2 regions of the Paenibacillus sp. BT-177 genome follow, and region 1 is predicted to be linked to the other one. Evidence: riboswitches for the same ligand, from Rfam matches in the RefSeq annotation. Region 1 holds a riboswitch; the other holds the start of a gene.
The links. A riboswitch is a leader RNA that binds a small molecule or an ion and turns the genes downstream of it on or off. The one in region 1 is predicted to bind glycine.
Positions count from the first base shown of each region.

Region 2: it holds a riboswitch for glycine, as region 1 does, so the genes downstream of both, OIU26_RS16535 (alanine/glycine:cation symporter family protein) here and gcvT (glycine cleavage system aminomethyltransferase GcvT) in region 1, are expected to answer to the same signal.

Region 1 is NZ_JAOYTP010000001.1:1,225,268-1,233,183, reverse strand. It holds gene gcvPB (aminomethyl-transferring glycine dehydrogenase subunit GcvPB) at 1-1,397, opposite strand, end outside; gene gcvPA (aminomethyl-transferring glycine dehydrogenase subunit GcvPA) at 1,394-2,749, opposite strand; gene gcvT (glycine cleavage system aminomethyltransferase GcvT) at 2,873-3,973, opposite strand; glycine riboswitch at 4,053-4,149, opposite strand; glycine riboswitch at 4,150-4,249, opposite strand; gene gcvH (glycine cleavage system protein GcvH) at 4,642-5,040, shown strand; gene OIU26_RS05615 (PTS mannitol transporter subunit IICB) at 5,467-6,945, shown strand; gene OIU26_RS05610 (BglG family transcription antiterminator) at 7,029-7,916, shown strand, end outside.
Region 2 is NZ_JAOYTP010000005.1:58,793-66,708, forward strand. It holds gene OIU26_RS16515 (ABC transporter substrate-binding protein) at 1-851, shown strand, start outside; gene OIU26_RS16520 (carbohydrate ABC transporter permease) at 883-1,758, shown strand; gene OIU26_RS16525 (carbohydrate ABC transporter permease) at 1,780-2,607, shown strand; gene OIU26_RS16530 (iron-containing alcohol dehydrogenase) at 2,756-3,928, shown strand; gene OIU26_RS16535 (alanine/glycine:cation symporter family protein) at 3,986-5,404, opposite strand; glycine riboswitch at 5,563-5,657, opposite strand; glycine riboswitch at 5,669-5,753, opposite strand; gene OIU26_RS16540 (glycoside hydrolase family 1 protein) at 5,922-7,379, opposite strand; gene OIU26_RS16545 (LacI family DNA-binding transcriptional regulator) at 7,590-7,916, shown strand, end outside.

The DNA of each region.
Region 1 (7,916 bases):
TTCTCCTCGGCTTCGCGCGCAATATGAATCATAGTGTCGACAAAAGCATCAAGCGTCTCTTTACTTTCTGTTTCCGTCGGCTCGATCATGATGCATTCCTCTACATTCAGCGGAAAATAAATGGTAGGTGGATGGTAACCGAAATCAAGCAACCGTTTGGCTACATCAAGCGTGCGCACTCCAAACTTCTTCAAGCCTCGTCCCGACATGACAAATTCGTGTTTACAATGCCCGGGATAAGGCAGGTCAAAATACGGAGCCAGCCGATGCATCATGTAGTTGGCATTGAGTACAGCACATTCTGACACTCGCTTCAAGCCATCAGGGCCGTAGCTACGGATATAGGCATAGGCACGGACGAGAATGCCGAAGTTGCCATAAAAGGCTTTGACCCGCCCAATAGAATCTCCCTGCTCCCGATCCCAGCGGTACCTACCCTGCGGATCACGTACGACAAGCGGCTTGGGCAGAAAGGGAATCAGTCGCTGCTTTACGCCGACGGGTCCAGCGCCCGGGCCCCCTCCACCGTGCGGAGTACTCATCGTTTTGTGCAAATTGAGATGCACCACATCAAAGCCCATATCCCCAGGGCGGGTAATCCCCATGATAGCATTGGAATTTGCGCCGTCATAGTAGAGCAGGCCACCTGCGTCATGTACAATCGCAGCAATATCAGTGATTTGCTTCTCGAACAGACCAAGCGTGTTCGGATTGGTCAGCATGAGCGCAGCGGTGTCGTTGCCTACGGCTTGACGCAGCGCATCCAGATCCACCAGCCCCTCAGGGGTGGAGGGTAGGGTGATTGTTTCGAAACCCGCGACGGTTGCACTGGCGGGGTTCGTTCCGTGCGAGGAATCCGGCACGAGCACCTTGGTACGTCGCTCGCCACGTGCTTCGTGGTACGAGCGGATCATCATCAGCCCGGTCCATTCGCCATGGGCGCCAGCAGCGGGCTGAAGCGTGACGGCATCCATGCCGGTCAACGCAGCCAGATCATTTTGGAGCGTATGCAGCAGCTCCATAGCCCCCTGGATGCTATCCTCCGGCTGATATGGGTGAATTTTAGCAAAGCCTGCGTAACGGGCAACATCCTCATTCACCTTCGGATTGTATTTCATCGTACACGAGCCAAGCGGATAAAATCCGTTGTCGACGCCGAAATTGCGCTGGGACAGGGCGGTATAATGGCGAATAACATCTACTTCGTATACCTCGGGTAATGCCGCAGGTTGGCTGCGCAGCGCATAATCCGGCAAAAGCTCTGCCACCGGGCGACGGGGAACGTCGCAATCGGGAAGGGAATAAGCGATGCGACCCGGACGGCTCAATTCAAAAATGAGCGTTTGATCGTGTTCCTTTAACAGTTCTTGTTTCTGATCCTGTCCGGTGTGTGTCATAGCAATCCCCCCAAGGTGTGTACAAATTGGTCAATCTCTTCTTTGGTTCTTTGCTCCGTCACGGCAATCAGCATGTGACCAGCAAGTTCCTCATAGTCCCGGCCCAAATCGTAGCCAGCGATAAATCCGGCAGCTAGCAGCTCGGCCTGGAGTTTGCTCATATCTGTACCCTCAGGCAGTTTAAGGGCAAACTCATTAAAGGTTGGTGCATTAAACGAGGTAGATACACCTTTCAAGCTCAGCAATTGCTCTAACGCATAACGGCTTTTATGCAAATTTAGCTCGGCTACTTCCTTGATCCCCTGTCTACCCATGACAGACAAATATACAGATGCAGATAAAGCGAGCAACGCTTGATTGGAGCAAATGTTAGACGTGGCCTTTTCGCGGCGGATATGCTGTTCCCGCGCTTGTAAGGTCAGCACGAAGCCGCGTTTGCCGTTACGGTCTGTGGTTTGGCCTACGATACGCCCAGGGATACGGCGCATATGCGCCTGGGAAACGGCGAAGTAACCGCAGGTCGGACCGCCGAGGGAGGACGAGATCCCAAGTGGCTGCGCGTCTCCTACAACAATATCCGCGCCTTGCTTACCAGGGGTCTCTAGCAAGCCTAGTGCCAGTGGATTGGCACTAACAACCATAAGCCCTTGATGCGCATGGATGAGGTCAGCCATCGGCTTCAGATTTTCCACGGCTCCGAAAAAGTTGGGATTTTGGATCAAAACAGCCGCCGTCTGTTCCGATACGGCCGTGGCTAGTACATCGACATCCGTTACGCCATCCGAACAGCCGATTTCCACAATGTCCAAATCCAATCCGCGTGCATAGGCTGCCAATACCTGACGTGCCTCTGGATGGACAGACCTTGATACGATAAGCTGTTTACGACGCGTGGCGGAAGCGGCCAATGAGCCCGCTTCCGCCAGAGCTGTAGCCCCATCGTACATGCTGGCATTAGCTACCGCCATACCTGTCAATTCGCAAATATACGACTGGAATTCAAAAATGGCTTGCAGCTCGCCCTGGCTTACTTCCGGCTGATAGGGGGTGTAGGCTGTGTAAAATTCGGAACGTGAGGTGATGTGTTGGATAACGGATGGAATATGATGATCATAAATACCTGCACCAAGAAAGCTGGCATGTGTATCTGTATTGGCGTTTCGTCCGGCCAGCTCGGTCATGTGGCGGGTTAAGGCTCTTTCGTCGAGCCGAGAGGAAAGAGGGAGTTCCCCTTGGTATCGAATAGCCTCTGGAATGTCACTGAATAAATCATCAATGGATGATACGCCCACCACACGCAGCATTTCGGTTTGGTCTTGTTCGGTCATGGGGAGATAGCGATGCTGCTTCATAGGTTCTGGCTCCTTTCGAAAAGCAAAATTTAGATAGTAAATTAGCTAATACATAGTCGTAATTGGAAAATCCAGAATTTTATTTCTGACATGATCGCTTTTTTAGAATGAAGAGGATTAAGATCAGCGTAGCCGTTTATAAAAGGGGGCTGGGACCACTTCCGCACGCAGGCGTTTACCACGAATTTCGACCTCCAGCGGTGTCGATAGGGTGCTAAAACGACTGTCCACCAGGGCCAGCCCCAGATTACGCTTCAAGGTGGGCGATTGAGTACCCGTTGTGACCTCACCGATGTGTTGACCTTCAGCGAACACCGGATAATGAGCGCGCGGGATACCGCGGTCAATCATTTCCAGCCCGATCAACTTGCGAGGAATTCCTTGTTCTTTTTGACGTTGCAGTGCTTCCCTGCCGATAAAATCTCCTTTGTTCAACTTGACGAAGAAACCTAAACCAGCCTCAAGCGGTGAAATTGTGGCAGATAACTCCTGTCCGTACAACGGTAGCCGTGCCTCGAAGCGCAGCGTATCGCGAGCACCAAGTCCAGCGGGAATCAGTCCATACGATTCACCGCAACGAAGCAAACCATCCCACACGGCGGGTGCTTCCTCAGCAGAGATATAAAATTCAAAACCGTCTTCGCCGGTATATCCAGTTCGCGAGACAAGTGCTTTTGCTCCGAACAATTGCACGTTCTCATGGAATCGGAAAGATGCCAGATTCGTAATATCTGTATCTGTCACGGCTGCGGTAATACGTGCTGCTTCCGGTCCTTGTAATGCCAGCAATGCTATCGCATCAGACACATTCTCCAGATGAACCGATGCTGGTACGTGGCGTATGAGCCAATCCCAATCTTTGTCGATGTTGGAGGCATTCACAACGAGCATGTAGCGCTCTGGTCCTTTGCAATATACAAGCAAGTCATCCACTACGCCTCCATCGGGGTAACACAGGAGTGAATATTGTGCTTGGCCCGGTTCCAAATGGCTGACATCATTTGTGGTTACCTGTTGCAAAAAAGCCTCAGCTTCTTTGCCTTCAACCAAGAACTCGCCCATATGCGATACATCGAATAAACCTGCACGTTGTCGGACGGCCTCATGCTCCTTTTGAATGCCGCTAAACTGAACGGGGAGTTCCCACCCGCCAAAGTCAATACAACGAACCCCGGGCTGCGTCCCGTAGGACGAATATAGTGGTGTTCTTCGCAAATTAGACATTTTTCCACTCCTATCCAGTGTAATCGGCTAAACAAAAAAGACAGGCTAAAAGAAACGTATAGACGGCAGTCCATACTCTTCTTTCAGCTCTGTCCTTGATACCAGAAAGTTACCCCGGTGTGAACCAGGTTTCCCCTTGGGTGATCCGCTCTTTTCACGGATGCTCTCCAGAGATGCGTCCGGCAGAGGTCCTTTTGCCTGAGAGATTCACCTGCAATGCAAGTTTACTCCTTCGGCGCTACCTTTTGGATCAACGGTATGTTACCCGGTTTTGCAGATAACAACTTGATCCGATTCGCGTGCCCAACTGTCTCACAAACGACAACAGCGATGCGAATATTTTTGGTAGTCTCTCCCTCCGCGTTCATCCGCGTTTGCAGTTGTCGAGGTATTTTCAAAAGCAATTACTATAACCCATTAATACGCAAATCCATTCAAAATGTCAATAAAAATGTCATATAAAACAATATGAAAAACATTTATTGTATAAATAAGGATATGTAAGCGTTTGTTACAAGTTATCATTTTTTATAGACTGCGCTATATTAGTTGGTATGGAGTATTTTTGTTAGTATTATTGACATGGATGTTCTTGTTGTCATAATCTTAACTTGTCTAATACAGGTGATCAAAAGCATTTTATTCATGTGGAAGTGAGGCGAAGCAGGATGAGTGAAGTGAAACAGCAACTTTGGTATACAGACGAACATGAGTGGGTTCAGCGCACAGTGGATGGGACGTTGCGGATCGGCATTACAGACTTTGCACAGCATCAATTGGGTGATATTGTTTTTGTGGAATTACCTGGGGCGGGAACAACGATTGGACAGGGGACGGAGATTGGTACAATTGAATCGGTGAAGACCGTATCCGATCTTTTTGCTCCGGTGACGGGAACCGTTTTGAAAGTAAATGAAGCTCTGGAAAGTACACCTGAGCTGGTGAATGAATCACCCTATGAAGAGGGTTGGATGATCGAAGTAGAGATGGGCAATGATGTCGAGAAAGCTCTGAGCAAGCTGCTGTCTGCGGATCAGTACGAGCAGTTGATTTCGGATGAACAATAATGAGCAATATAAGATGGAATATTAGCGCTTTATTCTAAATTTTTATATGGATATTGAATTGAATAAAAGCATCGTTAGTCCGCTCGTTTTGTGTATAAAATAGTCGCTATGATCTGACATGGCGGCTATTTTTTTGTTGTCTTTTAGAAGACGTAATTACGTCAATTTATTAGATTTAGAGGTGAGCTCCTCTATATAAGGTGCAGATTTACAGCACTGTTTTTTCGACTAATTTCTATTGTTATCGGTCATATTAAGAAGAATTATGCAGGTATAATACGTTGTCCGTTATTTTAAATTTAAATGTTGTCATCAACGTTCATGACGAAAGTACGTTTTCATTTCGTTGATGAAGAGAGCGCTGTCATTTAGTATGAATTTTAAGAAAAGGTAGTGATGCTAGTTACTCACAAGGAGGATATGAATATGAGCACAGTGGACACAAAGTCCAGTTCAAGCGGTGGCGCTCGTGTCGCCGTACAGCGTTTTGGCCGTTTTCTCAGCGGTATGGTTATGCCCAATATGGGAGCCTTTATTGCGTGGGGATTAATTACAGCACTTTTTATTCCGACCGGGTGGTTCCCGAATGAGGGGTTTGCACAACTGGTTGACCCGATGAAAAATTATTTGCTGCCGCTGTTGATCGGTTACACGGGAGGCACAATGATTCACGGACAGCGTGGAGGTGTGATCGGTGCCATTATGACGATGGGTGTCATTGTGGGGGCCGATATCCCGATGTTCCTGGGTGCGATGGTAGCTGGTCCGCTGGCTGCATGGATATTGAAGAAGTTCGATAAGGCCATTGAGGGCAAAGTCAAATCAGGTTTTGAAATGCTGGTCAATAATTTCTCGGCTGGGATTATCGGTGCCATTCTAGCACTACTAGCGCATGTGGCGATCGGCCCGGTCGTGCAAACCATCAGTCAAGTGTTGTCGACAGGGGTACAGTTCCTCGTGAACGCAGGGCTACTACCGCTTGTCAATCTCATTATTGAGCCCGGAAAAGTATTATTTCTCAACAACGCACTGAATCATGGAGTATTGAGTCCGATTGCGCTGGAGGAAGCTGCAAGAACAGGAAAATCCGTTTTGTTCATGCTTGAATCCAATCCTGGCCCGGGACTCGGTATTTTGCTGGCCTATTGCCTGTTCGGTAAAGGCTCTGCGAAGTCGTCTGCTCCTGGTGCAGTCATTATTCATTTTTTCGGCGGGATTCATGAAATTTATTTCCCTTATATTTTGATGAAGCCGATTCTGATTCTCGCTGCTATAGCAGGGGGTGTTGTGGGAACCTTCTGTTTTATGTTGACAGGTGCCGGACTGGTTGCTGCTCCTTCACCAGGCAGTATCATTGCTTACTTCCTGATGACACCCAAAGGCGGATATTTGCCGATGCTGAGCGGAGTAATCGCAGCTGCGGTCGTATCCTTTGCGGTTGCCGCAGTATTACTCAAAACTGGTAAGCAAAAGGAAGAGGGGCTGGAGGAAGCTGCATCCCGTCTGAAAGATATGAAAAATCAAAGCAAGGGTGCAAGTGCTAACGCCACTGTAATGGAAGATAACCGCGCATCCGATCGTGCTGCCGAGATTGCCGCAGATCGAACGCTTAAGGATAAATCCGAGGTGAATAAAATTGTCTTTTCCTGTGATGCAGGTATGGGTTCAAGCGCCATGGGAGCCTCAATTTTGCGCAAAAAAATGAAACAGGCGGGCGTGGGCGTTACGGTAACGAATACGGCAATCAGTGAAATTCCACAGGATGCGGATATTGTCATTACACAAAAAACGTTGACAGACCGGGCTAAAACGGTAGCCCCGAATGCTGAGCACATTTCCATTGACAATTTCCTGAAGAGCCCTGAATACGAAGCGCTGGTTGAACGGCTGAAATCCGATTCTTAATCCCCATAAAGTCAGGCCGGCTGTATACAGTTTGTATTTCCTGCTGGAAGGGATGAGAGCTTGGGAAGGAACGGTATGCGCTTATGAATATTACGAAACGACAATCTGACATCGTAGAGTATCTTTTGGAGCAGCCCCAAGAGGTTACGGCCGGGGAAATTGCTGAGAAGATCAATGTCAGCACAAGGACGGTTCATCGGGAACTTGGCGCAGTTGAATGTTGGTTGGCGGCTCATGAGGTAAAGCTGGAGAAAAAATCAGGGATCGGTATTTTTGTGGATGCCGACCCGATTCAGCTTGCAAGTCTGCGGGAGCAATTGCTGCATACGAAGTCAGACGAATACTCGGCTGAGGAGAGAAAAATTGTAGTTCTGTGCATGCTGCTGGATACACAGGAGCCGATCAAGCTGCTGGCGCTAGCATCGGATTTGAAAGTCACAGTAACTACGGTCAGTCATGATCTGGACGAATTACAAGGCTGGATCGAAGATCGAGGGCTCATGCTTGTGCGCAGACGGGGATACGGTGTCGAGATTACAGGACGGGAGATAGACAAAAGACGGGCGATTTCTGAGCTTGCTCTCGAATATTTGGATGAATCGGATCTGTTTTCCGGAGAGGAGCTTCGTCCCGTAACACGTGTCACAGAAAAATTGCTGGAGATGATTGGCAGAGAGAACCTGCTAACCGTGGAGAATGCCCTCTGGCAGCCTCATGATCAATGGCTGAAAAACATGGTGGAAAGCAAATATATGGAACTGCTGATTCAAATTTGCGTTTCTCTGGCACGTCTGCGCCTTGGGTACGTTGTGGATCATCGTCTCTCGTATTCGAAAACAGATTCAGAGGATAATATCATGCTGCGCACAGCTATGGTGGAGCGCATATGCGCAGAGTTGTCAGCGGCGCTGGATATTGAATTTCCAGAACCGGAACGATGTTATTTCGGGTTGCTGTTCCGTGATGCTGAG
Region 2 (7,916 bases), on a different contig from region 1:
TTCCCATGGATACTGGGCCTACCGCCCTCTTCTATCGTAGCGACCTGTTTGAACAGGCAGGCTTGCCTAGTGATCCTGAGCAGGTCAGTGCCTCGATCCGCACATGGGATGATTATATGGCAGCCGGAGAACAACTTCGGCAGAAATTCGGAAGCCATTCATTTTTGGCCGATAATATTGTAAACGTTTACAATCAGGTGCTCGCTCAACATACGAACCTGTACTTCAAGCCGGACGGAAGTTATATCGGCAATCAATCTCCTGATATCCGCCTGGGCTGGAAAACCGCTGTGGATTTCCACAGGAAGCATCTACTCGCCAATGCAGATGGCTGGACTCCTGAATGGAATGCTTCGGTCAATAACGGCAAAATCGCCTCGTTCGTAGGGGCAATCTGGATGAAGCAAGTTCTCACAGAAGCCGCACCGGATACAGCGGGCAAATGGAGAGTCGCCCGGGCTCCTGGAGGAGACGGCAATCTGGGAGGGTCTTTCATCTCTATCCTCAAATCCAGCCAACACCCCAAAGAAGCCTTTGAAGTTCTGACCTGGCTGCAAAACCCGGAACACCAACTGGAAGCCTACCATAAAATCGGCCTGTTCCCATCCACTCCCGGCGTCTATGACGATCCAGTCATGGAGACACCCGAGCCTTTCTTTGGTGGTCAGGCCACTGGCCTCATTTTTGCTGCCTCCGCACGTCATGTGAAAAATAGCTATTTCGGCGAGCGCTATCCTGTCATCCATGGCATTGTGACCCGTCGTCTTGCCAATGTGGCCAAACAAAATGCCGATCCCGACTCATTATGGACGGAAACAATGCAACGAATTGAACGGGAATTACAGCGGTAAAAATACAATTCAAAAAAGGCGTGTGGACAATATGCTGAGAGAAATCTGGAAGCACCGGGCCGTTTATGCTGCGATCTCGCCATTTTATCTGCTGTTTGCCATCTTTGGCTTGTTTCCGATTGGTTTTTCATTGTACCTGGCGTTTCACAAATGGGACGGGATCGGAGACATGACCTATAACGGTTGGGGTAACTTTCGTTACCTTGTGACAGACACCGAATTTTGGCAGGCTGTAGGCAATACGTTTGTGATCTGGGTGTATGCCACGATTCCAATGCTACTGCTAGCCCTTATTGTTGCCTTTCTGCTTTATGCCCCTTTTGTGAAATTGCGCACCTTATGGCGAGTTGGATTCTTCCTGCCCAATGTGACGTCTATTGTTGCTGTTGCCATCATCTTCGGCGCCTTATTTGCCAACAATTTTGGATTTCTCAACTATCTTCTGCAGCTTTTGGGGCTACCTATGATCCAATGGCTCAATGTGCCGTGGGGTATCCAAATCGCCATTTCTTCCATGGTCGTCTGGAGATGGATGGGCTACAACGCCATCATCTATCTGGCTGGACTCCAGAGTATTCCGCATGTGCTGTATGAGGCCGCCAAAATAGACGGCGCAACCGGAGCACAGGCTTTTTTCCGCATCACCATTCCCATGTTGCGTCCAGTGATTTTGTTTACGGTCATTACGTCCACCATCGGCGGTATGCAGCTCTTCACTGAGCCACAGGTTCTGGTCGGTAATGATGGCGGTTCCGGGGCAAGTGGCATGACCATCGTTTTATACCTGTACCGCGAGTCGTTCATCAACAACTATTTTGGATATGGTGCTGCCGTCGGATGGGGTATGTTTCTCATCATTGCCGTATTCTCCATCATCAATTGGAAACTCGTTCAAGGTAAAAAATAACGATGGAAGGAGCGTCACAACATGATGCAGACACGTGCAAAATCCATTGTTCTATATGCCGGGCTGTTGGTGGGGATCATCCTGTCGATGTTTCCGTTTTACTGGCTGATCGTCATGGCGACCCGTACAACCTCAGACATCTATCGTTTTCCGCCACAATTGTGGTTCGGTAGCCACTTCCTGGATAACATAACGAGAGTATTGCAGCAGATTGATTTTGCTGGAGCTTTTTTTAATACCCTTTTTGTAGCCAGTTCTGTTACCGTATTGGTGCTGTTTTTTGATTCACTGGCTGGTTTTGCATTCGCCAAGTTTGATTTTCCGGGCAAAAAGGGGCTATTCGTCATACTGCTTGCAACAATGATGGTCCCTTCACAACTTTCGCTCGTCCCTTCCTTTGTCATGATGGCTTCCTTTGGATGGGTAGGTACGTTCAAAGCGCTCATCATCCCAGGTATGGTAAATGCTTTCGGCATTTTCTGGATCCGCCAGTATGCAGAAGAATCCATTCCCAAAGAGCTGCTGGATGCGGGGCGTATGGACGGGTGCAGCTTTTTTCGGCTGTACTGGAATGTAGCACTACCGATTTTAAGACCTGCGTTCGCTTTTCTCGGCGCATTTACCTTTATAGGAGCTTGGAATGATTACTTATGGCCGTTAATCGTTTTAACGGATGAGCGCAAATTCACCCTCCAGATTGCATTGTCGCAGTTGAACGGGATTTACAATACGGATTATGCGATGGTCATTGCTGGCACCCTGCTGGCTGTACTTCCTCTTATTATTTTGTTTCTTTTTATCAGCCGCCAATTTATTTCCGATCTTGCCGCTGGAGCGATCAAAGATTAGCCTTCACTTGATTCCCCTTATTCTTTTCATGTATAATTGTTAATCGTCATTTCAAATAGCTTACATGGCCAAGTCAGATATTAACGAGCTAGTCAAGATAAGAGATTACAATTTGAACATGAACTATGAACTGAGGGGAACCTTCCAGATGAACAAATTCACATATTATAATCCCACCAAATTAATTTTTGGAGAAAATCAAATTGAACAATTGCAGCAAGAGCTGTTGAATTACGGCAAAAACATTTTGCTGGTATATGGAGGCGGAAGTGTCAAGCGAAATGGTTTGTATGAACAGGTATTAAACGCGTTAGAGCCTCTGTACCTCAACATTCATGAATTGGCGGGCGTTGAACCCAATCCGCGCTTGTCTACCGTTAAGAGGGGCATCGAGATTTGCCGAAATGAAAAAATAGACTTCCTGCTTGCAGTTGGCGGCGGAAGCGTTATTGATTGCACCAAAGCCATCGCAGCAGGGGCTGAATATGACGGCGATGTGTGGGATATTATCAACAAAAAACATATGCCAACCCAGGCTTTGCCCTTCGGTTCCATCCTTACACTCGCCGCCACGGGTTCGGAAATGAATCCGGATTCTGTCATCACCAGCTGGGAAACGAACGAGAAATACGTGTGGGGCAGCGCGGTGACGCATCCTAAATTCTCCATCTTGGACCCGAAAAACACCTTTTCTGTGCCACGTGATCAGACGGTTTATGGCATGGTGGATATGATGAGCCACGTCTTTGAACAGTACTTTCACAATGTTAAAAATACACCGCTGCAAGATCGTATGTGCTTTTCCGTGCTGCAAACCGTGATTGAGGCGGCACCTAAGCTGCTGGTGGATTTGCACAACTATGAGCATCGCGAAACGATATTATATGCTGGGACGATTGCCCTGAACGGTACGCTGCAAATGGGCTACTTCGGGGATTGGGCTTCGCATACCATTGAACATGCACTATCTGCTGTATATGATATTCCTCATGCTGGCGGTCTAGCGATTCTGTTTCCCAACTGGATGAGACATACAGTGGATCAGGATGCTGCACGCATGAAGCGGCTGATGCTCAGTATGTTCGACTTGGACACTGTAGGTAAAACTGACAGAGAAATTGCCTTGGAAGGTATTGACCGTCTAAGTGCGTTCTGGACAAGTCTTGGTGCCCCTTCTACCCTGGCCGATTACAACATTAATGATGAACAATTGGAAAACATCGCAAGCATTGCGGCCCGTGAAATGGAGCACGGAGGTTTCGGTAATTATCAAAAGCTGAAACAGGAAGATATTTTAGCTATTTTGCGTGCATCGTTATAACAATTAAAAGGGAGTGTCCTCAAGCCTGTGATGGCTGAGAGCACTCCCTTTTATTATTTATGAATTGATCGTTTGTCCTTTTTCTTCTACTTGAATAGCCGCCCCTACATTGGCACCTGCAAGAATGCCCTTTTTCTTATTAGGGTACAAAGAGTTCATATAGGTTCGGGTTTCTGCAACGACAATGCCTGACAAGCCGAGCAGTGCAATCAGGTTCGGAAAAGCCATCATTGCGTTAAAAATATCTGCCAGCAGCCAAATCGCATCCAATTTAATGAACGCGCCCCCGCCAACCAGTACAATGAACAAATAACGATAAGGCTTGATCCACTTGACCCCAAGCAAATATTCAACACAGCGTTCTCCGTAATAGTTCCAGCCGAGCATGGTGGTGAATGCGAACATAATCAGGATGATGGTGAGCAGTTCTGCTCCCAGCGGAAATGCACTGGAAAATGCTTGCTGAGTCATCAAGCCTGCATCGGTAGGCCCGCTCCACACCCCGCTAACCAGTAACGTCAACCCGGTCATCACACAAATAACCATCGTATCAATAAATACGCCTGTCATGGAAATCAGCCCTTGTTCTGCAGGCCATTTGGTTTTGGCAGCTGCGGCTGCAATCGGTGCGCTCCCCAATCCAGCTTCGTTGGCAAAAATACCTCTGGCTACCCCACTGCGCATGGCCAGCATAATCGTAGCTCCTGCAAATCCGCCGGTTGCCGATGTAGTTGAAAATGCCGAATGAAGCACAAGCGCAATTGCGGCAGGAAGTTGGTCAGCAAATCGAATCAGTACAATGATACAAATTAATACATACAGGCCTGTTTTAAAAGGAACGACCTTCGTCGATACCTTGGCAATGCTTTTGAGTCCACCAATGGTCACAAGACCTGTAAGGACAGCAATTGTCAGCGCCGTTACAATCGGCGGAACGCCAAAACTGTTTTCAGTCGAAGATACAATCGCCTTGACCTGAGGGAATGTTCCAATTCCGAACAACGCTACCAGCATCCCTGAAAAAGCAAACAGCATCGCCAACGGTTTAAAACGGCGTCCCAGGCCTTTTTCAATATAATACATCGGGCCGCCGGAAAATTGTCCATTCCGATCCTTCACCCGGTATTTTACCGCAAGTACACCTTCCGCATATTTCGTCGCCATCCCAAAGAAGGCTGCAACGACCATCCAGAACAAGGCACCCGGCCCGCCCAGCTTAATGGCTGTCGCTACACCGACAATACTTCCTGTACCGACGGTAGCCGCCAATGCCGTACTCAAAGCCGCAAAACTACTTACATCCCCGCTACCTTCATTCGGGGCCTTACCGATGAGCTTGATCGCGAGGGGCAGGCGGAATACCTGCAACATTTTTAGACGTATGGTCAGCCATAACCCCGTTCCCATAACAAGGATGATGAGAGGCGCCCCCCATATCCAACTGCTAATCGTTTCTAACACATGTACCAAATTCATTTCAACCCGCTCCTCCAGCATAGTAGAAAACAAAAAAGAGTCAAATCTGTTGATTCGACTCCTGGAGAGGTTAAAGGCACGAAAAAATACAACCATCTTGTGCAGGATTTCACCTCTAAAAGCTTATAAAAAGCCTAGGGCTATCCCTGTCACAGGTTATTCGCGTCTCTGTCCTTTTGCCTGAGAGTTTAAGCAGATGTGATCTGCGGTGCACCTTCGGCGCCCAATTAAGGGTCTCTCCAGAGTTCTGTCCGTTTACGGTCCCTGCTCGTTGCTGTAAATCAGCCTAAGCACCTGAGAGTTTTGCCCCTTCGGTTGGAACTTTCATTCCATCTCCCGCAAACATCAACCAGACATATGAAATTTTTATTCATTATACAGAAAAATTTCAGCTTATTACAAGTGAAAAATTTGTGAAGCCCTCGGAAAGAATCAATAGAGTGTCTATACAAAAAGCGGGTACAGCAGATTGCATCCTGAGGATTTTCTCTGCTGTACCCGCCAAAACGATATGGAATTATAATTCTTCACCGTTGGTTGCTATCACATTTTTATACCAGTTAAATGAGTCCTTTTTGGAGCGTTGAAGCGTTCCGTTACCGTCATCATCCAGATCAACGTAAATAAATCCGTAGCGCTTGGACATTTCGGACGTAGACATGCTCACAAGGTCGATAGGTCCCCAGCTGGTGTAACCAATCAGATCAACACCGTCAGCAATCGCTTCCTTCATTTGGGCAATATGCTGACGCAAGTAATCAATGCGATACGTGTCATGCACAGAGCCGTCTTCTTCTACCTTATCATACGCACCCAGGCCATTTTCCACGATGAACAGTGGCTTTTGATAGCGATCATAAAACGTATTCAGTGTAACACGCAGGCCGATCGGATCGATCTGCCATCCCCAGTCGGAGGACTGCAAATACGGATTTTTCACACCGCCTATCAGGTTCCCTGCTGCCTTTTCGCCTTCTGGCCCTGCCGATACGGTCAAGGTCATATAGTAACTAAATGAGATAAAATCGACCGTGTTATTTTTCAAAATTTCGGCATCGCCGGGTTCTGTCTGGATCACAATATTATTTTCTTCAAAATAGCGGTTCATATAGTTGGGATATTCCCCACTAGCATGCACATCCGTAAAGAACAGGTTCATTTGATTTTCATGCTGTGCTTTCAGGATATCTTCTGGGTTACACGTATGTGGGTAGCTTTCAATGCGGGCCAGCATACAGCCGATCTGAGCGCCCGGAATGATCTCATGTCCCCGTTTGGTCGCCAATGCACTTGCTACAAATTGATGGTGCAATGCTTGATATATCGCTTGTTGCTTGTTTTCTACACGGTCAATAACCACACCGCCGCCTGTAAACGGGCTCATAGTCATGACATTAATTTCGTTAAAGGTCAGCCAGTATTTTACTTTATCCTTATAGCGTGTAAATACCGTTTCGGCATATTTTACGTAATGATCCACGACTTCGCGTCCCAACCAGCCATTATATTTCTGTGTCAAACCTAGCGGTGTTTCATAATGCGACAGTGTTACCAAAGGCTCAATACCATACTTGCGCAGCTCATCGAATACATTGTCGTAGAATTGCAATCCTGCTTCATTCGGCTCGGCATCATATCCATTCGGGAAAATCCGCGACCAGTGGATGGACATCCGGAATACTTTAAAGCCCATTTCTGCAAACAAGGCAATATCTTCTTTGTAGTGGTGGTAAAAGTCCACACCTTCACGCTTTGGAAAACGGGCGTTTACCTTCCCTGCCAAGATGTCCTCCAGTCGTTCGGACGAAATTTCTATAGCATGATCGTTCTTACGTTCTGATTTAGGTACATAGGCTATCATGTCTGCGCTGGACAGACCTTTTCCATCTACGTCAAAAGCACCTTCCAATTGGTTGGCTGCAGTTGCCCCGCCCCAGAGGAAGTTTTTCGGGAATCCTTTTAGCGTCTTCGTCATGGTATGAAAACCTCTTTCCTTAATTTAATGTTTTCACTTTAGTCAGTAACCCGTCAGGTGCTGCAATGCGAATCCATAACTAACGGTAACCGTTCTCCTTTGAAATGCATCGACAGATGCTTTAAAATAGACGTAATGCCCTCATAAGCATCCTAATTGTTGTAACGCGTTTCATGTCAAGTATTTTTTTCTTAGGTGAGGAGAAGCATCATGTCGAATCTTGATCAAATTGCAAAACTGGCGGGCTTTTCCAAAGCTACGGTATCCAGAGTGTTAAATCAGTCCCCCCATGTAAGCCACGAAACCAGAACTAAAATTTTGAAAATCATGCAGGAATTGGATTATGTTCCTAATCGGAATGCGATTTCTTTATCCAAGGGCCAAACGCTTCAGATTGGTATCATCACATCAACTATTAATGAAATTGTTCTGGCATTTCTGGACAGCTTTGTAGAAATCGCAGGACAATATGAATTTCAAACCATTATTTATACTTCGGGAGAAGACAAAAAGAAAGAGCTTCAAGCTTTCGAGGAT